DNA from 2 places in the Paraburkholderia sp. GAS38 genome. Region 1 is predicted to be linked to the other one. Evidence: riboswitches for the same ligand, from Rfam matches in the RefSeq annotation. Region 1 holds a riboswitch; the other holds the start of a gene.

What was found. A riboswitch is a leader RNA that binds a small molecule or an ion and turns the genes downstream of it on or off. The one in region 1 is predicted to bind glycine.
Region 2: linked by a shared signal. The riboswitch ahead of gcvT (glycine cleavage system aminomethyltransferase GcvT) and the one ahead of P3T42_RS12805 (D-amino acid dehydrogenase) in region 1 are both predicted to bind glycine.

What each region holds. Positions count from the first base shown of each region.
Region 1 covers NZ_JBNDJO010000004.1:513,545-524,228, forward strand. Annotated here, with positions in the region: gene P3T42_RS12785 (DUF3237 domain-containing protein) at 1-214, shown strand, start outside; gene P3T42_RS12790 (SDR family oxidoreductase) at 250-1,005, opposite strand; gene P3T42_RS12795 (nuclear transport factor 2 family protein) at 1,066-1,467, opposite strand; gene P3T42_RS12800 (LysR substrate-binding domain-containing protein) at 1,706-2,608, opposite strand; glycine riboswitch at 2,870-2,983, shown strand; gene P3T42_RS12805 (D-amino acid dehydrogenase) at 3,025-4,257, shown strand; gene P3T42_RS12810 (MarR family winged helix-turn-helix transcriptional regulator) at 4,361-4,894, shown strand; gene P3T42_RS12815 (MFS transporter) at 4,891-6,174, shown strand; gene speB (agmatinase) at 6,201-7,163, opposite strand; gene P3T42_RS12825 (aldehyde dehydrogenase) at 7,296-8,783, opposite strand; gene P3T42_RS12830 (cupin domain-containing protein) at 8,875-9,426, opposite strand; gene P3T42_RS12835 (hypothetical protein) at 9,892-10,113, shown strand; gene P3T42_RS12840 (gamma-glutamyl-gamma-aminobutyrate hydrolase family protein) at 10,413-10,684, shown strand, end outside.
Region 2 covers NZ_JBNDJO010000012.1:235,019-245,702, reverse strand. Annotated here, with positions in the region: gene gcvP (aminomethyl-transferring glycine dehydrogenase) at 1-1,058, opposite strand, end outside; gene gcvH (glycine cleavage system protein GcvH) at 1,136-1,516, opposite strand; gene gcvT (glycine cleavage system aminomethyltransferase GcvT) at 1,581-2,699, opposite strand; glycine riboswitch at 2,784-2,946, opposite strand; glycine riboswitch at 2,995-3,097, opposite strand; gene P3T42_RS26170 (hypothetical protein) at 3,239-3,586, opposite strand; gene P3T42_RS26165 (oxidoreductase) at 3,783-4,835, opposite strand; gene P3T42_RS26160 (UvrD-helicase domain-containing protein) at 5,154-7,238, shown strand; gene P3T42_RS26155 (hypothetical protein) at 7,354-7,956, shown strand; gene P3T42_RS26150 (c-type cytochrome) at 8,034-8,948, opposite strand; tRNA gene P3T42_RS26145 (tRNA-Arg) at 9,231-9,306, shown strand; gene P3T42_RS26140 (TniQ family protein) at 9,412-10,684, opposite strand, start outside.

The sequences.
Region 1 (10,684 bases):
GATGGCCTATCGCGGCATCCGCCACGGCGCGGCCGACGTGATCCAGCGGCTGGAAAAAGGCGAGAAAGTCGATCCGGCCAGCTACTACTTCCGCATCAATCCGCTCTTTGAAGCACCTGCCGGCAAGTATGAATGGCTGAACCGGGTGGTTGCGATCGGAACGGGCCACCGGTTTGCGGATGGCCCGGTCTATAGCGTGTTTGAGGTTAAGTAGCCCGAGTACGCATGGCGCTTCATAAAGACCCCGCCTCACCCCGAGAACACTTCCACCATCTGCGCGTTAAAGCCGTTCACAAGATCATGCTCGCCCGGTCCGGGGTTACCGCGGAACAACCTGGCGTTCTCGACCAGCACCTCATTGGCGTCGGTGCCGAGAGCGGCAATCGTTTCGTCGATAAACGCATCCAGCGGCATGGCCTGTTCGGCCTCGCGGCTGTTCATCAGATCGGTGCGCACCCACGGCGGCGCGATTTCGAGCACACGTACCGTGGTATCGCGCAGCATGAAGCGTTGCGACATGACATAGGAATGCAGTGCCGCCTTGGTCGACGAATACACCGCCGTCACCGCCAGCGGCACGAACGCCAGCACCGAACTGGTATAGGCGACCACGGCATCGTTCTTCGTCTTGAGATGGTCGATCAGCGCGGAGGTCATGCGGATCGGCCCCATCAGGTTGGTCGTGATGGTGGAGACCATCAGCGCATCGTCGATGCGGCCGGCCGCCGCATCCGTTTGCATCACACCCGCGTTGTTGATCAGCACGTTGAGAGCGGGATACGTCTTGATCAGTTGCGCCGCCACCCGCTCGATGTTCGCTGCATCGGTGATGTCCAGCTCGACTGCCGCCATGCCGGGGTTCGCGGCCACCACCTCGTCGAGATGGCTGCGCCGCCGTCCGCCGATGATCACCTTGTTGCCGCGCCGATGCAGCGCCTCGGCCAGCCCACGGCCAATGCCTGAACCGCCGCCCGTAATAAAGATCGTGTTGCCGCTGAGTTTCATGATGGACTCCTTAAGGATATCGCAGATAGGTTGAGACTGCCGTAATAGTGACTTCAGCGCTCAATCGGGGAACCGGTCGCCGAACATCGGCAGGCCGCTGACCGATTGCGCCGCAGTGACTTCGTCTTGCAGCACGTCCCAGTGTTCGGCGAGCTTGCCGTCCTCAAAGCGGACGACGTCCGCGGCAATCCACGCGGCCGGTCTGCCGCTGCCGGAGAAACGGCCGTGCGCGATCACGTAGTCGCCTTCGGCCACGATCAACTGATTCTCGTAGCGCAGCGTGTCGGGCAGCGTGCGGATCAGCGCAAACAGCCCCTCGCGCCCCGGCGCGATATGCGCACTGTGCTGAATGTAGCGGTCCGACCAGAAGCGTTCGGCCGCCTCATAGTCGCGCTGGTTGAACAACGTATCGAATGCCTCCAGGACGAGGGCCTTGTTTTGCTCCGGTGTCGTTTTGCTCATGTCAGTCTCGATGAACGTGAATGAATCGGATCGCCGCCGCCCCATGTGAGTCAGGTATTGGCGAAGCGGATGATGGAGAAGATAAGCGCGCGCCGCCGCCGGCGGTAGCCATCGGTTTCTGCTATGTCTTATGTATGGGATGCATAGATGGCGACGCGGCGGGTGGGTCACACGTCATACGCCAGGCAGCCGGAGGCCGCCGCGACAAGCCGGCACTAAGGCGCAGGAATCGTGAGGTTCACAAAACAGCGGCGTGCTGTTCGCGCCTGAAATCGGCCATGAGATGTTCGACGACTGCGCGCCCGGCGGCGCGGGTTGCGCGGCCCATCGGAAAGTACGCATGCACCGGGATGTCGGCCGTCTTCCAGTCGACCAGCAGCCGGACCAGCGAGCCATCGGCCAGTTCGCGGCGGCAAGCCCATTCGCTGGTCGAAGCAATGCCGATGCCGGCAGCCGCGGCAGCGACGGCGCCCTCGTTCTCGTTGGTCGAGAAATGCGCGTCGAGGTCGAGCGCCACCTCCTCGCCTGCGCGTGCGAACTTCCAGCCCGTCGGGACCACGGACGCGGGTCCACCCACGATGCGGTGCTGCGTCAGTTGATCGGGCGTCACCGGCACACCATGGCGTTCGAGGTAATCGGGCGAGGCGACGATCACCCGCGCAATCTGCGTGATCAGCGTGGCCGTCGCGCTCGAATCCACCAGACGCCCGAGCCTGATGGCGACATCCACCGCGTCCTTGACGAGATCCTGCGGGCGGTCGCCGAGCAACATCTGCAGACGCAGCGCCGGATGACGTTGGAGAAACGGCGCGAGCCGTGGAATGACTTCGCGGATTGCGACACTGCTGGGCATGCTCATGCGCAACATGCCGCGCAACTCGCTGCCTTCGCGCACGCTCTGCTCGGCATCCTCGAGCGCCATGAGGATCGGATCCAGACGCGACAGGAACTCGGCGCCCGCGTCGGTCAACACGACCGCGCGCGTGGTACGCGTGAGCAGACGCGCGCCCAGGTCGCCTTCCAGTTCGGCGACGATGCGCGACACCTGCGATTGCGACAGCCCGAACTCACGCGCCGCAGCCGAGAAACTGCCGAGACGCGCAACGCGGGTGTAGAGCTTGAGGGCGAGGATGTCCTTCACGGTGCAGGATAGTTGGGTTGGATCAAGGCTGGCGAACCTGACCAAGGCTATACGATTGATGCACCCGGCGCAAATATGCGAACCACCCGCCCCGCTCGGACAGAAAACCGCAACCGCAAAAAAACGCTTGCCGGATTATTTGCGAACGGCTACCGTTACGCCGTTCTACACGCTGTCGCGGGAGAGACTGTCACGCAGAAATGCGGTGACGGCGCCGACGGAGCAACCGCCCCGGAAACTCTCAGGCACAAGGACCGCCCAGCGGGAACATCTGGAGAGCGGCGCTTAACGCGCCCACCGAAGGGGATTTCCGCCCGCCCGGCAACGGGATGCGCGCGGAAAGAAACTCTCAGGTACATGGACAGATGGGGCATGGAAGCCGGCAACGGCCCTGCTCACTCACTCTGGACCATGACATGTCACGCATCGCCATCATTGGCGCCGGCATTACCGGCGTCACGACCGCTTACGCCCTCGCGCAACGCGGCTTCAACGTAACCGTGTTCGAACGCCACCGCTACGCCGCGATGGAAACCTCATTCGCCAACGGCGGCCAGCTATCGGTCAGCAACGCCGAGGTGTGGAACAGCACCGCCACGGTCGTCAAAGGCCTGCGCTGGATGCTGACGCGCGACGCCCCGCTGCTGCTCAATCCGCTGCCGAGCTGGCACAAGTACTCGTGGATGGGCGAGTTCCTGCGGCAGATTCCGCATTACCGTGCCAACACCATCGAAACCGTGCGGCTGGCGATCGCCGCGCGCGAGCATCTGTTTTCGATTGCGGCGCGCGAGCAGATCGATTTCGACCTCGAAAAGCGCGGCATTCTGCACGTCTACAAGACCCGCAAGGAGTTCGATGCAGCAGCGAAGGTGAATGCGCTGCTCAACGAAGGCGGCCTCGAGCGCAACGCGGTGAACGTGGCCGACATTCGCCGCATTGAACCGACGCTCGACGGCGCCTTCCACGGCGGCTTCTTCACGCCCTCAGATTCGACCGGCGACATCCACAAGTTCACCCGCGGCCTCGCGCAAGCGTGCGAGCGTCATGGCGTCGAATTCCGCTACGACACGGAGATTGCGTCGATCACGCGCGATTCCGCCGGCGCCTTCAGCGTCGCCGCGAAGCAGGCGGGCGAGCCGTTTCAGCAGACGTTTGCGCAGATCGTCGTGTGTGCCGGCGTGAAGAGCCGCGCATTCGCGTCGATGCTCGGCGACCGGGTCAACATCTACCCGGTCAAAGGCTATTCGATCACCGTTTGCCTCGACGACGCCGCGAGCCAGCAAGGCGCGCCCTGGGTCAGCCTGCTCGACGACAGCGCGAAGATCGTCACGAGCCGTCTCGGCGCCGACCGCTTCCGCGTGGCCGGCACAGCCGAAATCAACGGCTTCAATCGCGATATCCGCGCCGAACGCATTGCTCCGCTCACCGAATGGACCCGTCGCTACTTCCCGCAGGTGAATACGTCGCGCGTCATTCCATGGGCCGGTTTGCGTCCGATGCTGCCCAGCATGTTGCCAAAGGTCGGCAAAGGCCGCCTGCCCGGCGTGTTCTATAACACCGGACACGGGCATCTTGGCTGGACGCTGTCCGCCGCGACCGCTACGGGCGTGGCCGATGTAATCGCCTCAACGAGAACGCAGCAGGCCTAAGCGGCGAATTCAGGCTGACTCGCCACCGCAAAAGTAAACTTGCGCTCCTCCCTCAATGTGTGCATAATGCATATATGCAGACCGCACACATTGAGGTATTGCCATGACGCAGCGCACAGAAAATCTGCTTGGGGTGCTCGCCCTGCTGGTGACGGACGAGATGAATGCGCAGACCACCGTGGCCGCGCTCGCCGGTCCCACGGCGCGCGCCATCCTCAATGCGGTGGGCCAGTATCCGGATTCCTCCATTGAAGTGCTGCGCGATGCGGTCGATCTGTCGCATCCGGCGGCCGTCCGCGCGGTGGCGGGTCTGGTCGAGGCCGGCCTGATCGAAAAGAAACCAGGCGCCGACAAACGCGCGGTGGCGCTCGCGCTGACCACTGCTGGCCGGCGCGAAGCGAAGCGCATGCAGACGGCGCGCGAACGCATGCTGCAGCGCGTGGTAAGCCGGCTCGACGACGACGAACGGGTCGTGTTCGAAGACCTGTTGATCAAGATTCTCTGGCATGAAACGCGCGACCCTGCGCATGCCATGCAGTTGTGTCGTCTATGCGACGACGGTCCGTGCCTCGCAGCAGGTTGCCCGGTCGAATGCCGCGAACAGGGCTTGCCGATGCCCGAACGGAGCGGCTCATGAATCCCGCGACGCCGGTGCGCTGGCGTGCGATCGGCGCGCTGACCGCCGTGTCGGCGCTGGCGCAGATCGGCCAGTTCGGGATCGGCTTTATGGTGTTGCCGGTCTGGCTGGCGCATCACGGCCTCGACGCACCGCGCGCGGGGCTGTTTTCCGCTGCCCAGTGGGCCGGCATGGTCGCGGGGCTGCTGGCGGCGCCGCATCTGGCGGAGCGAATCGGTGCAAAGGCAACCGTTACGCTGGGGCTTGCGGCGAGCATCGTCGCATTCGCAACGATAGGCTGGCTGGCGTCGCCGTGGTGGCTGATTCCCGGCATGCTGACCGGACTCGGCATCGGCCTGCGCTGGATCGCCAATGAAACCTGGTTGTACAGACTAGTGCCCGAGCGGGCCAGTGGCCGGGTGGTCGGCATTCATGAAGCGCTGATCGCAGCGGCCGGTGTAATCGGGCCGGCTCTTGCAACGTGGTGCGCCGTCGATGGCCGCATCACCTTTGGTGCGGGGGCCTTGTTCACGTTTGCCGCGGCGATTCCGCTATGGTTGACCGCTGACGAGTCGCGCCGCCCCAACGCTGCGCGCTCAAGCGGACGTCCAGCGAATCCGCTCGCTGCGCCAACAACGCCGCAGACCCGCGAGCTAGCCCTGCAACCTCACTTACCCGCACACCTCGCAACCGAACCTGCCAAGGCGAGGTCCCAAACAACGGCAATCGGCCCGCTCGTCTGTCTCGGCATGGTGGTCGTGGCATTCGGTGGTCTCGGCGACGGCGCGCTCTACGGCCTCTTTCCGCTCTTCGCCGACGGACGCGGACTCAGCGCGACACAAACCGCTACCCTGCTCACCTGCTTCGGTATCGGCGGGATGGCGTTGCAGTTTCCGGTTGGCTGGTTCGCCCAGCGCGTCAGTCTCGCCGCAGCGGTCGTCGTCTGTGCAGCAGCAAGCGCGCTCGCAGTCGTGTCGTTCGCCCTGGCCGCGCCTGCGTCGGGGCTGCTGGCGGCGAGCGCAGTCTTGCTGGGTGGAATGAATAGCGCCTTTATCACGCTAGGGATGTTCGCCGCCGCAAGCGGCGATAAAGCCGCCTTGACCCGCAACATGCGGCTGGTTTCGCTGACCTTCACGGTCAGCTCGATTGCCGGTCCGTTGCTCGCCGGCTTCGCCATGAAGGCGCTAGGCAGCGACATGCTGATGTGGCAACTCGCGCTCGCCAGCGGCGCGCTTGCCATATACACACTCGGTCTACTGGAAGGCCGGCGCCAACCCCGCGAAGCGTCCTCCGCGAGCTGACGCCGGCCGCGCTGCTTACAACAACGTCAACGCCCCGCTACCTTGCGTTGCCGCCACAGGCACAGCACGTCGCAGGCAATGTGCGCGGCGGCAATGGCGGTGATCTCGCTCTGGTCGTAGGCGGGCGCCACTTCGACGACGTCCGCGCCAATCAGGTTCACGCCGCCCAGGCCCCGCACGATGGCGAGCCCCTGTGCCGACGACAAGCCGCCGGCTACCGGCGTGCCCGTGCCCGGTGCAAAAGCCGGATCGAGACAGTCGATATCGAAGGTCAGATACGTGGGACGCTCGCCGACAATCGACATGATCCGCTCCACCGCAGCGCGCGTGCCATGCTCATGCACCCACGCCGCATCGAGGATGTTGATGCCCATGAAGTCGTCGTTCCACGTGCGGATGCCGATCTGCACCGACGTCTTCGGATCGATCAGGCCGTCCTTCACCGCCTTGTAGAACATCGAGCCGTGATTCAGGCTGTCCGGACTATCGTCGGCCCAGGTATCGCAGTGGGCGTCGAAATGGATCAGCGACAAGGGCTTGCCATACTTCTCCGCATGCGCAATCAGCAACGGATAGGTGATGTAGTGATCGCCGCCCAACGTCAGCATCTTCGCATCCGAACGCAGAATCGTGCGGGCATGCTCGACGATGGCCGGCTTGACGGTCATCGGGTTGTGCGCGTCGAACCAGCAGTCGCCGTAATCGGTCACGGCGAGATCGTCGAACGGATTGAAGCCCCACGGATAGGGATGCAACTCGGACAACTGCACGCTCGCCGCCCGCACCGCAGCGGGACCGAGGCGCGCGCCGGAGCGAAAGGTGGTAGCCAGATCGAGCGGCACGCCGGAAACGACCACGTCGGCCCCGGCCAGTTCGCGCGTGTACTTGCGCCGCATGAACGACAGCACGCCCGCGTAGGTATTTTCGATCGAGGACCCGTAGAGGGACGGACGGCGGATTGCACCGTCGCCATAGAGGAGTTCAGTCATGGGATGACCTGATAAAACATGCCGGCAACACACGCGGTTTTCCTGAGGTTGTGCGCGTATCACCCGGCTTCGGATTCATTGGGAACGCGACGGCGCCGGAACGACGCACCGCCGCGCTGGCTTGCGAATCCTTTAGCGCAGCCGCACCAGCGTAGACTTCAGCTCGGTGTACTTCTCCAGTGCGTGCAACGACTTGTCACGGCCGTTGCCCGATTGTTTGTAGCCGCCGAACGGGAAGTTCATATCGCCCCCTTCGTCGTAGCAGTTGACCCACACCGTGCCGGCCCGCAGGCTGCGCGCCATTTCATGCGCGGTGGTGAGGTTGGAGGTCCAGACCGCAGCGGCAAGACCGTATTCGCTATTGTTGGCAATCCTGATGGCTTCTTCAGCCGTATCGAACGTGATCACCGACAGCACCGGTCCGAAGATTTCTTCACGGGCGATTTTAGCATCCGCCTTGGTGTCGAAGATGGTCGGCTCGATATAGTAGCCACCGCTTTCCTGCTTCACGCGGCCGCCGCCAAGCAGCAGCTTCGATTCCGCCCGTCCCGCCTCGATATAGCTCAACACGCGGTCCAGTTGCACCTGGTCGACGATCGCCCCCATCGAGGTCTTCGGATCCAGCGGATTGCCCGGCGTATAACTGCGCGCCGCTGCGATCAGCTTGTCGAGGAACACGTCCTTGATATCGCGATGCACGAGCAGGCGCGAACCCGCCGTGCACATCTCGCCCATGTTGTAGAAGATCGCGCCCGCTGCCGCATTGGCGGCGCGGTCGAGATCGGCACAGTCGGGCATCACGATGTTCGGCGACTTGCCGCCGAGCTCGAGCCACACGCGCTTCAGATTCGATTGGCCGGCGTACTGCATGATCAGCTTGCCGACGTTGGTCGAGCCGGTGAAGGCCAGGCAATCGACGTCGGGATGCAAGGCCAGCAGTTTGCCCGGCTCGCCCGCACCCGGCACGACGTTGAACACGCCCGCCGGAATGCCGGCCTCATGCGCGAGCTGCGCAATACGAATGGCCGTCAGCGGCGATTTTTCGGAGGGCTTCAGCACGACGCTGTTGCCCGCGGCGAGAGCCGGGCCGAACTTCCACGACGCCATCAGGATCGGGAAATTCCACGGCACCACCGCGGCCACCACACCGATCGGCTCACGCGTGACGAGCCCGACCAGATGATGGTCGGCCGGGGCCACTTCGCCGCCGATCTTGTCGATCGCTTCGGCAAACCACTCGACGCAATACGCCGCGCCCGGCACATCCACCGAGGTCGTATCGCCGATCGGCTTGCCCGCATCGAGCGTCTCGAGCAGCGACAGCTCGTCGAGATGCTCGCGCAATAGACCGGCCCAACGCAGCAGGATTGCTTTGCGTTTGCGCGGATTCAGGCCGGACCAGGCACCCGAGTCGAAGGCGCGGCGCGCCGCGGCCACGGCTGCGTTCACGTCTTCGCTGGCGCTATCGGCCACCTTGACGAGCAGCTTGCCGTCAATCGGGCTCAGGCAATCGAAGGTGCGCCCGCTGGCTGCGTGGCGATATTCGCCGTCGATAAACGCGCGGCCTTCGATTGAAAGCGTTGCGGCCTTGTCTTGCCAGTAAGCGAGAGTCTTTTCCATCAGGATGCCTCAATGTTATGCGTTCGACGTTCAACGTGAGGGTTGCCCTTGCAGCCATCACGCGCGTCGCAACGACGTTGACGCGGAATGTCTAGAAGCTCGGCGGTGAATTCGCCGAGACGATTTCGCAGACGTGTTCCGCGCTGGGATTGCGAAAACGATGCGGCCGGCGGCTTTCGAAGTAGTAGCTGTCGCCGGGGTCGAGCAGCCATGTGGCGCCGTCCACGGTCAATTCGATCTGGCCGCTGACGATCACGCCGCCCTCGTGTCCTGTATGCACCAGCATTTCCGGCCCCGTGTCCGCGAGCGGCTGATAGACCTCGCGCAGGATGCCCATGTTGCGGTCTTTTACGCCCGCACCGGCGAGATAGAACTCAATCGACTCGTTGCCGAGATTCGGCATGTCGACGCGGCGCGACACCACGGAGCAGTCCGCTTCGACTTCGAACGTAAAGAACTCGGCGAGGCTCATCGGAATGGATTCGAGCAGCTTCTTCAACGAACCGACCGAGGGGCTCACGCGATTTTGTTCGATCAACGAAATGGTGCCGTTGGTGACCCCCGCCCGCTTGGCCAGCTCGCGCTGAGACAGGCCATTCTTCTTACGGATGTACTGCAAGCGGGTCGCTACTTCGATGGACATCGCTGCACTCTCAGAGTGGATGAACCGGTTTAGGAAACAGGCAGAAATCGGACACAGGTCACGCATTGGGCACACATGGGTCATGCACGACCGGCGCGAGTGTTGAATATTCTAATCACTTTATTGCCGCCGCTGCTGGGGAAAACCCTGCAAGCATTTCGAAATACTGACTGACGCAACGAGCATACCCAACCCCCGGGTTTAGGCCTATTGCCTCGGGTAAGCCCTGATAAATCTTTTATAAAAATGATTTGACGGCAATATTGGCTCGTATATGCTGGTTCACAGGCGATCGTCATGCCTACGTCACAGACGCTGAACACAGTGTTTTGCGGCGCAGCGAAGCGGGTAATCCCGATTCGCGAGGCTACCCGGCGATCATCCCGCGTCACGTTTCTTTAAACGCACGGTGCGTTTCTGGAGCGAGGCGTTCAATACTTTCAACGTCGCTAGTCGAGTGTAATCGTGAGAGTCCGAGGCCCTTTGGTTAGGTGGGAACGCAGTCAGGCGAGATGTCTTCGTCCTGAAGGCACCATCGCCGACGGCAGCAACGGCAGCCTTGCGTTTCGCCGCTTTCTGTCCGTCTTCACGATCCTGTCCCGCCGTTCTGTCCGACGCCACAATTCCGTCTCTGCGCGCGCTTTCATCGCCGTACGCACGGACGAAGTCGCTTCGCTGCTGCCGTAGCGCCTCTCTCCCGCTTACCGTTCGGTTCACCTGTTTGCCTGAGCGTGCCTTTGATGGCGTCCGCGCTTGTGCGTGCCTTGTTTCGCCTGCCGTGTGCGCATGTTCTGCGGATCGCGCCGGATAACGGGCTGAATCGAACGGTCTTCCTGATAGCAACGCGCGGCGCGGTCCGCTAACGACCCCCGCCTGGACTTCTGGTGGCTTTGCGCCCTGCGCACGGCTGCGGAATCGTGCCGCGCCTGTTTTAACGTTGTTCGTGCCGCATCCCGCGGGGAACCAACACGTCCATTCAATTAGTCATGCGAACCAGACCTCTGGTCGGCATTAGCGCCGATAGAACGATGATGGGAGTGCACCCGTCGCACACGGTGGGCGAGAAGTACATCGCTGCCGTGGTCGACGGCTCACAGGCGCTGGCGATGCTGCTGCCCGCGCTCGGCAACCGTCAGGCCGCCGCCGAGATTCTCGAGGCGGTCGACGGGTTGCTGTTTACCGGCAGCTATTCGAATGTGGAACCGCAGCATTACGGCGGCCACGCCAGTGCGCCGGGCACGCTGCACGACGCCGCACG
Region 2 (10,684 bases), on a different contig from region 1:
AGCGCCTGCGCGGTGCAGACGTTCGAAGTCGCTTTTTCGCGGCGGATATGCTGTTCGCGTGTTTGCAGCGCAAGACGCAGGGCGGGCTTGCCCTGTGCGTCGACCGTGACGCCGACCAGACGCCCCGGCATTTGCCGCTTGAATTCGTCGCGCACGGCCAGATACGCCGCGTGCGGGCCGCCGAAGCCAACCGGCACGCCGAAACGCTGGGTGTTGCCGACGGCGACGTCCGCGCCCCATTCGCCCGGCGGCGTGAGCACGGTGAGCGCGAGCAGATCGGCGGCGACCACCACATGGCCGCCCGCTGCGTGGATCGCTTCAGCGAGTGCGCGGTAGTCGCGCACATCGCCGTTCACGCCCGGGTATTGCAGCAGCACGCCGAACGCATTGGCGTTGGCGGCGTCCGCCGCCGGGCCGACCTTCACTTCGATGCCGACCGGCGTGGCGCGCGTCTTCACCACTTCGATGGTTTGCGGCAGCACGTCGTCGGCGACGTAGAAGACGTTCGACTTCGGCTTGCCCACGCGTTGCAGCAGGGTCATCGCTTCGGCGGCGGCGGTGGCCTCGTCGAGCAGCGACGCGTTGGAGATGGCGAGGCCGGTCAGGTCGATGATCATCTGCTGGAAGTTCAGCAGCGCTTCGAGACGGCCTTGCGAGATTTCCGGCTGATACGGCGTGTAAGCCGTGTACCACGCCGGATTTTCGAGCACGTTGCGCAGGATCACCGTGGGGGTGTGCGCGTTGTAATAGCCCTGCCCGATATACGAGCGGAACACCTGGTTCTTGTCCGCCAGTTCGCGCAGCGCGGCGAGCGCTTCGGCTTCGCTCTTCGGCTGCGTGAAGGGGCCGAGCGGCAGCGTTTCGCTGCGGCGGATCGTCTGCGGAATCACGGCGTCGATCAGCGCGGCGCGCGACGCGAAGCCGAGGGCTTCGAGCATCGCTTGCTGGTCGGCCGAGTCCGGGCCGATGTGCCGTTCAGCGAAGGCATCATGCACTTCGAGCGCGGCGAGCGAGAGAGGAGTGCGGTTCATCAGACGATCCGGGTGTTCGAGCTTCATGGGGTGTTCCTGGCGGTGCGGCCGTCCGCGTTCGTCGGACGCCGCACCTGACGGTTGATACGAGTGTTGAATGCCTCTTAGGCGCCGATGGACTTCGTATAAGCGGCGGCGTCGATCAGGCGGTCATGCGTGGCGTCGGCGGCCGGCTTGATCTTGAACAGCCAGCTTTCATACGGCGCGCTGTTGACGGAGTCCGGCGTGTCGGCCACGGCCGTGTTGGCTTCGATGATTTCGCCCGAGACCGGCGCGTAGATATCGGAAGCGGCTTTCACGGATTCGATGACCGCGACGGTGTCGCCGGCGGTCACGGTCTTGCCCAGTTCCTGGACTTCGAAGAAGACGATGTCGCCGAGCGCTTCTTGCGCGTGGTCGGTGATGCCGACCGTCAGCGTGCCGTCTGCTTCGGTGCGGACCCATTCGTGCGATTCGGTGTATTTCAGATCGGCCGGGATGCTCATCGGATGCTCCTATGCGGTGTGTTCGGGAATAGCTTAAAAGAGGGGGCGTACGCGACGGAGCCGCTTAAACCGCAAGCACCTTGCCGTTGCGCACGAACGGCAGTTTTACCACGCTTGCGGGAAGGGCTTTGTCACGGATTTGCACGTGGACGATATCGCCGGGTTTCACGTCCTTCGGTACGCGCGCGAAGGCGATGGATTCCTGCATGGTCGGCGAGAACGTGCCGCTGGTGATTTCACCGTCGCCGTGCGGCGTGACGACCTTCTGATGGGCGCGCAGCACGCCGCCCGCCTTGCCGTTTTCCTTCTGCAGGATCAGGCCGACGAAAGCGGCTTGCGAACCGTCGGCTTCGAGCTTCGACTTGCCGACGAAGTCGCGCGGCGACGTCAGGTCCACTGTCCAGGCGAGACCGGCGTCCAGCGGCGAGACGTTGTCGTCCATGTCCTGGCCGTAGAGGTTCATGCCGGCTTCGAGACGCAGCGTGTCGCGCGCGCCGAGACCGGCCGGGCGCACGCCCTGGCGTTGCAGCGCGTCCCAGAACTCGCAGACGGAGGCGGCCGGCAGCACGATTTCGAAACCGTCTTCGCCGGTGTAGCCGGTGCGGGCAATCATCAACTCGCCGAACGGCGTGTTGTCTACAATGGCCGCGTTGAAGGGCTTGAGCAGTTCCGTGGAGGTGCGGCTGGACGGTGCGACTTGCCAGACTCTTTCGCGGGCGTTCGGTCCCTGCACGGCGACGATCGCCAGATCGCGGCGCGGCGTGATGGTGAGGCCGTAGTGGCCATCGGCGTTCAGCTTGCCGAACCAGGCGACGTCCTTCTCGGCCGTGCCGGCGTTGACGACCAGGCGGAAGTGATCTTCGCTGAAGAAATAGACGATCAGGTCGTCGATCACGCCGCCATCCGGGTTCAGCAGGCAGGAGTAGAGTGCGCGCCCCGGGGTTTGCAGCTTGCCGACATTGTTGGCGAGGGCGTGTTCGAAGAAGGCGCGCACGCGCTCGCCCTGGAAATCGACGACGCACATGTGCGACACGTCGAACATGCCGGCGTCGGTGCGCACGGCGCGGTGTTCGTCGATCTGCGAGCCGTAGTTGACGGGCATGTCCCAGCCGCCGAAATCGACCATGCGGGCATTCAGCGCGCGATGGGTGGCGTTAAGCGGGGTGTGTTTGAGTTCGGTCATCAGGGCCTCAGGCAATCTCGACGGATACAAAAAGGCCATGCGGCTTGATCCCTCGCGGCCAAAATGCCTGCGAGCGATGCCATGCATGACCCCTCTGTCCTCGATACCTGAGAGATTGCGCTGCCGTGCGGGTTTGCAAGCCTTTGCAAGCCGTGACGGCGAAACGCGCGCCCCTTCGGTGGGCAGCCTGCCTGGCATCGACGATGTCCTATGCCGCTGGCTACTGCCGCTCTCCAGAGTGCGAAAAACCGGTGCCTGATGGAAGCCCGGACGATGCCGGTATCAGACGGGTTCTTCGACGCGGTCGGTCCTTTTGCCTGAGAGTTTGCGGGTGTGCCCCTTCGGCGGCGCGGCCTGCGAAAAACAATGCGGCCAGCGCGCTCTCCCGACGCGTGCGGCGAATGTACGCGAGGCCCGGAGGCTTGTCAAATGGAGGCTTGAGAGGACGGCGCGGTGGTGCGATGCACACGGCGCACGCCAAAAAAAAGCGCGGGGAATGATCCCCGCGCCTGTGCTTTCACAGCAGATTGCCGAGAGGCTTACTCGCCGATTGCGTGCGCTGCGCCGTCGAGTTCCTGGTTCAGCACGCGCTGTTCGTCGCCGGACAGGCCGCCGCCATGCTGCGCCGCCATGTCATGCGCTTCCTGACGGATCACGTCGAGGCGGTGATGCAATGCGCCGCCTTGCGGGGGCGGGTAGTAGCCTTGATTGACATGATTGTCGATGCGGTGGCTCAGGTTGTCGGCACGGCCGTAAACCTGATTCAGGCGTTGAATGGCGATTTCATGCTGGTCGGGGTGCGGTGCCGGGGGCGGCGGCGCGACCACGCAGGCGGCCAGCGAAGAAACCAGCGCCACACCTGCCAGCGCACGGATGAAACGTTGCATACCTACTCTCCTAAGTCGTCGTCTTTTCGTGATCGATGCTCAGATCGATATCGTGTAGCAACGGCTAGCCGCTGCTACACGCTGACCTGAACTCAGCAATATATTGTAACGGAGCGTTCCTTTCGGAACTGTTGGCAGCGGTTACCGTCATGTAAGCCGCAACTTGCGATGACTTGCCACGACCTGCGTCGCGTTCTCAGCGAATCCGCTCGAATGGCAGGCGCTGGCCTTCCTCTTCGCTGCGCGCGGCCAGTTCGATGATCGTCATGACGTCGACGGCGTCTTGCGGCCTGACCGGGAAGCGTTCGCCGTCGAGGATCGTGGCGGCCAGCGCCTGATAAAAACCGACGTAGTCGCCATCACGGGTGGGCAAAGTACGCTCCACTTCCTGATTGTTCGCGTCCAGCACGCGCAGCAACCCCGCCGCATTGCCGCCGCCGAAACCGGCGTCGCCAGGCCGCAGCCCCGCTTTCAACTGATCTTCCTGAGTGTCGAGTTCGCGTTTGACGTAGCTGCCGCGCGTGCCGTCGATGGCGAAACGCGGCGGCGCGAGAGCGGTGAGGGCGCTCGCGTGCAGCACGACTTCGAGGCCGGGGTAACCGAGTTGCAGATGCACGTAGTCGGGCGCGCCGCCGCCGTCGCGATACGTCTTGACGGTGGCCGACACGGTCGCCGGCGCGCCGAACAGCGCAAGCGCCTGGTCGATCAGATGCGGCCCGAGATCGAACAGCAGGCCGCCGCCGCGCGACGCCTCTTCGCGCCAGCGCGGCCGCACATCCGGACGAAAGCGGTCGAAGTGCGATTCGTAGTGCGTGACGCGGCCCAACTCGCCGCTCGCGAGCAGATCGCGAACGGTGAGGAAATCGCCGTCCCAGCGGCGATTGTGAAACGGCGCGAAGGTGAGGCCGCGCGCCAGCGCCAGATTGGCGAGCGTCATGGCCTCCGTGGCCGTCAGCGTGACCGGCTTGTCGACCACCACGTTTTTGCCGGCTTCGAGCGTGCGTTTGGCGAGGTCGAAGTGGGTATCGTTCGGCGTTGCGATCACGATGCACTGGAGGTCGTCGAGCGCGAGCAGGGCGTCGAGATCGGGCACGACGGTGGCGCGCGGATAGTCGGCGCGGGCCGGCTCGGGCTTGCTGGTGGCGATCGCCGCGACGGTGGCCCGGCCGCAGTGCTCAATCACCGGCGCGTGGAAGGTCGCGCCAGCAAAACCGTAACCCATCAATCCTGTTTTCAGCGGTGCAGACATGTGAGTTTCCTGCGAAAAAAGCGCGCCGCTTTGCCACCGCGGCGGCGGCGCGCGGCCTGTAATTGTGGCATGTCCCGCGTGCGGCCTGTTTCGGCGGCTCAGTTGGCAACCAGGTTGCCGACTTGGTTGCCAACCCGGTTGCCGGCGAAATAGCCAACCCAGTTGCCAACCTGGTTGCCAACTGAGCGGACGGCACGCGGGGCGCGGCTCGCGGAGTGCGTGCGGGCTTCGTGTTAACATCGCTCCTCTCGCGCGAATCGGCTCAGCCGACCTGCCGCCGCAGTTCCCCCCTCAACCGTAAGACCCCATCCACACACGATGTCCGCAGGCCTGAATCCCGCCCAAAACGAAGCGGTGCGCTATCTCGACGGTCCCTGTCTCGTGCTTGCCGGCGCAGGCAGTGGCAAGACGCGCGTGATTACGCAGAAGATTGCGCACCTGATCGAAGTCAAAGGCTTCGAGCCGCGCCACATCGCCGCCGTGACCTTCACGAACAAGGCGGCGGCGGAAATGCGCGAGCGCGTCGGCAAGCTGCTCGAGGGCAAGACGCTGACGACGCCCGGCAAGGAAGGCCGCAAGGTGCCCGTCAATCAGTTGACGGTGTGTACCTTCCACTCGCTTGGCGTGCAGATCCTGCGTCAGGAGGCGGAACACGTCGGCCTGAAGCCGCAGTTCTCGATCATGGATTCGGACGACTGCTTCGGCATGATCCAGGAACAGGTCGGCTCGACGGACAAGGGGTTCATCCGCAAGATCCAGTCGATCATCTCGCTGTGGAAAAACGGCATGATCATGCCCGACGAGGCGATGGCGATTGCCGCGAACGAGGACGAACATCAGGCCGCGATCGTCTACCGCAATTACGTGGCGACGCTGCACGCGTACCAGGCCGTGGATTTCGACGATCTGATCCGCGTGCCCGCCGAGCTCTTTGCGAAGAACGAGCAGGTGCGCGAGCGCTGGCAGAACAAGCTGCGCTATCTGCTGATCGATGAGTACCAGGACACGAATGCCTGCCAGTACGAACTCGTGAAGCTGCTGGCCGGGCCGCGCGCGGCCTTCACGGCGGTGGGCGACGACGATCAGGCCATCTACGGCTGGCGCGGCGCGACGCTCGAGAACCTGGGGCAGCTCAGCAAGGACTTCCCGAAGCTGCATCTGATCAAGCTCGAGCAGAACTACCGTTCGACGGTGCGCATCCTGACCGCCGCGAACAACGTGATCGCGAATAACCCGAAGCTGTTCGAAAAGAAGCTGTGGTCCGAACACGGCATGGGCGACACCATCACCGTGACCGGCTGCAACGACGAAGAGCACGAAGCCGAATCCGTAGTGTTCCGTCTGTCCGCGCACAAGTTCGAGCGGCGCGCGCAGTTCCGCGATTACGCCATCCTCTACCGCGGCAATTTTCAGGCGCGCATCTTCGAACAGGTGCTGCGGCGCGAGCGGATTCCGTACGTGCTGTCGGGCGGGCAGTCGTTTTTCGACAAGGCCGAGATCAAGGATATCTGCGCGTATCTGCGCCTGATCGCCAACGCCGACGACGATCCCGCGTTCATCCGCGCGATCACCACACCGCGGCGTGGCGTGGGCAACACGACGCTCGAAGCGCTTGGGTCGTTCGCGGGCCAGGCGAAGGTGTCGCTGTTCGAGGCGGTGTATATGGGCGGCATCGAGGCGCGGCTGTCGGTGCGCCAGGTGGAACCGCTGCGCACCTTCTGCGATTTCATGCAGCGCCTGACCGACCGCGCGGACAAGGATCCGGCCTCCGAGGTGCTCAACGACCTGATGGACGCGATCCACTACGAGGCGTACCTGTACGACGCATTCGACGAGCGCCAGGCGCAGTCGAAATGGCAGAACGTGCTGGAGTTTATCGAGTGGTTGAAGCGCAAGGGCACCAAGCCGGAGCCTGCGGCGGGGTCCGAGGCCACCGGCTACGACAACGCCGACGGTCTCGCGGATACCGGCAAGAACCTGCTCGGCCTGATCCAGACGGTCGCGCTGATGTCGATGCTCGAAGGTAAAGAGGAAGATCCGGACGCGGTGCGGCTTTCGACGGTGCATGCGTCGAAGGGGCTCGAGTATCCGCACGTGTTTCTGGTGGGCGTCGAGGAAGGCATCATGCCGCACCGCGGCGGCTCGGACGACGCGCCGATCGACGAAGGACGCATTGAAGAAGAACGCCGGCTGATGTACGTGGCGATCACGCGTGCGCAGCGCAGTTTGCATCTGAACTGGTGCAAGAAGAGAAAGCGCGCGCGGGAGACGGTGGTGTGCGAGCCGTCGCGTTTCATTCCCGAAATGGGCCTCGACGAAGCGCCGCCGCCGACGGCGGATGAGGCGCCGATGTCGCCGAAGGACCGGCTCGCGAGTTTGAAGGCGCTGTTGCAGAAGCCTTGATTCGGGGGCCGCGGTGGGTCTTGTTGGCAAGACCCCGTGCGCGGCAGGTGCATCGGCGCTTTGCGGGCGGTGTCGCGCTACAGTGGCGCGGCCTGCTCAACGGAGACCCGCCCGCATGACCACCCCGCCGCTCGCGCGCTGCCGTAGCGCGCTCGAAACCTATCTCGACGCAAAGGACAACACGCGTGCCGAGCGCATCGCCGAAGTCTTCGCGCCCGATGCGGTGCTCACCTTTTCCCTCGCCACCTCGAACATTGCGTTCCCGGCCAGCACGGTCGGGACGGCGGCGATCGCCAGGACGCTGGTCAGCGATTTCGGCGCGCAGTACGTGCAGTGCCGGACCTACTACGTGTGCGATTCGCTGACGGTGAGCGGCCACGAGATCGAAGCGTTGCCGTGGCTCGTGCTGATGCGCGAGCCGGCCGCGGACGCGCTGCGCGTCGGGCACGGCGTGTACCGGTGGACGTTTGGTTTCGACGCAGCGACAGATGAATGGCACGTGACGCACTTCCATATCCACATTGCACGGATGGACGTGGTGCCCGATCCGGATGGCGCCTTGCTCGCGGCGTTGCAGGACGGCTTGAGCTATCCGTGGCTGACGCCCGCCGCACTGCGCGAGCGCTTCGAGACGCTGGCACGGTCGACGCCTGCCCTGGCGTTCATTCATGCGTTTGCTGCGCCGGCTACTAGTCCGTCGCCCGATGTCAGCATGTAAAAAATCCCTGCCCGTATTGCTACGGGGCAGGGATTTTTGCTTTCCTGCTGCGACGACGCGCGAAACTCGCGCGCCGCTTATTTGGCCGCGCTGACCATGTAATCGACGGCGGCCTTCACGTCCGCATCCGACGCGTTCGATCCGCCCTTGGGCGGCATCGCACCCTTGCCGTGCAGGGCGTAGTTGTAGACCGTGTCCATCGGATCCTTGAGGCGCGGCGCCCAGGCGGTCTTGTCACCGAACTTCGGCGCATTGAGGACGCCGGCGGCGTGGCACGCCTGGCAAACCTGCTCGTAGAGCGCCTTGCCGGCCTGCGCGTTGTCGGCGCTCTGCGTGGCGCCCGCGGGCGCGGCTGCCGGTGCGCTGGCAATGGCGGCGAGCGCGGCCGCCGCCTGGGACGCCGCCGCGCCTGCATCCGCCGTGGCGCCGGACGCGGGAGCTGCTGCCGCTGCCGCTGCCGCACCTGAAGCGGCTTGCGCCGCGGTCGGCACCGGCGGTTCGGCAAGGTTGCCACCCGAGTTGTTCGCCATATAGACGACGGCGCGGGCGATTTCGTAGTCGCTATAGTCGTCCGGGCTGGTGCCGCCGCGTGCGGGCATGGCGCCCTTGCCGGTCAAGGCGGTGTGCCAGAGCGTGTCGAAGCCCTGCGCGATGCGCGGCGCCCAGTCGGCGGAGTTGGTGAATTTCGGTGCGCCTGCCGCCCCGGTGGCGTGACAGGCCGAGCAGACCGCCTTGTAGACTTCCTCACCGGTCTTGTAGACGCGTGGCGCGTTGGCGTCGCGAATGTCGACCTGGGCGAGCGGCGCGATGCGCGCGCTGACCTCGGCGTCGGAGAGGCTGTCGGTACCGGCGCCCGTGCGGGTCCAGTTGTTCGCGTAGACCGCGAGCAGGATGATGACTACGACCGGGATAGCAAAACTGGCGATGATCGCCGCAATGAGCTGTCCAGGAGTTTTGATCGGGGCTTCGTGATTATTTGGTGCTTCGCTCATGCTTGTCTCGTCTCCCGTGGGTATTGTGAGCGGTACAGCGTGACGGCAACGACCTTATTCTTTATTTAGCCACGGACGATTATAGACGCAGAGTTTCGGCGGCGGCGAGCGGCGGCTGGGGGTCTTCAGCGGGCGTTTACCCGAATTGGGGCTGGCGCCCCCAGGCCGGGTGCGGGCGCTGGCGGGGCCTCTCCGGGGCGGTCGGTGGACGGGTCGACGGAAACCGGGTATCCTCTCGGTCTCGCTTTAGCGCCACTTCCCCAGTGCCGCTCTCGTGGTGAAGCGCCCGTAGCTCAATGGATAGAGTACTGCCCTCCGAAGGCAGGGGTTGCTGGTTCGATCCCAGCCGGGCGCACCAATAGCGATAAGGCTTTCAGCGATTTCTCCCGTTTCCGTTTGTGAATTTTCGCTACGGATGTCGTAAACGACGCCCGTAGCTACCACGCAGAGTCCAGAGTTAGATTCAGCGCTTGAGTCGTTCCGAATCTGGACAAATCGCTTTCCCTCGTTTGCCTGACCCCGCCATTTTCACAGCCGTTGCAGCGAACGCCCCCAGATGCGCTTGCTGCACACGCCGGTAAGTTCCAGGAATAGCCTCCCCTTCTAAGCGCTTGAGCACTCGCCTTCGAGAGGGATAAATGCCGGCCGCGTGGAGCGCATTGTGCTCACTCAAGTACAAGTCGTTGAAACTATCTGTCGCCTCCCGGCGGAGAGACTCGGAGAGCTTGTGGCCGTGTGCGACCAGCCACTCCTGTTGCTGAGGGAAATTTCTTTTCAGATATTTCAACGAAATCCCGAGAGACCGAGCTGCTTCGGTCGCGTTAATCGCGCGGCCGCTGCGAATCAGCGCATCAAGCTCCGCGCGCAGCTCCGCTTGGGGGCGACGAGCACCCGTGCCTCCGGGTTGAATCAAAGGCCGTTGGTGGTCGCTCGACGCAGGTCGGAGCGAAAGCATCACGCTGTTTCCGAGCAGAATGTCAGCGATGGCGCATCCGCAGCAGTACGCAGTCTGCACGAGGCGCGGAAAGCTCATCTGCACGCCACCCTTTATCCATCCATGAACTTGGGATTTGCTGATACCCAGATGCGCGGCAAAGTGCGCTGATACGCCATCGAATAAGAGGCTAATCGCGTGCGTGAGAAAGATGGACTGAGCAGTTGCGGAATAGCCTGCCTCGGAAAAATACACGGCGTCGTCGAGCAAGTCCGCAATAAGGCGAGAAGTTTCGACCTCGAGCTCCGATGCCGCCACATGCGTTGGTGGCCCTGCGATTTTGTACTGGGTCGAAGGTTCTTGAGTGAAGGTTCCATTCTCCCGTTTCGAAGTGCGGCGCTTTTTGGCCTGAGGGCTGTTGACTAGCCGGAACCGATGTAGTGGGCACGCCTCGACCGCAGCAATACTCCACAACAATCGCTCATAGCAGTCGCGTCCAAGCCGAACGTCATTTTCGTAGCAGCCGGGACAGAAGCGCCCTTTCTTAGACAGAAGAACAAAATTAGACACGAGGTTTTTGAGCGGCAGTAAGGTACAGAGCTGCAGATTGTTGCGAAGGGTAAGGTAGTTCAGGGTCTGAGCCCAATGATTCGCCTGTTCCGTCAGGCCAGAGATATTGAGGTTGTATGCCGCTCGGCCGATGTCCCGCCCCATCCTGTCGCTGCTCACGTGAAAAAGCTCTTCCGCTGTCGGTCCAACGATTACCGTCGTAAGTGACCAGCGCGTCATTTCGTGTTCCTCG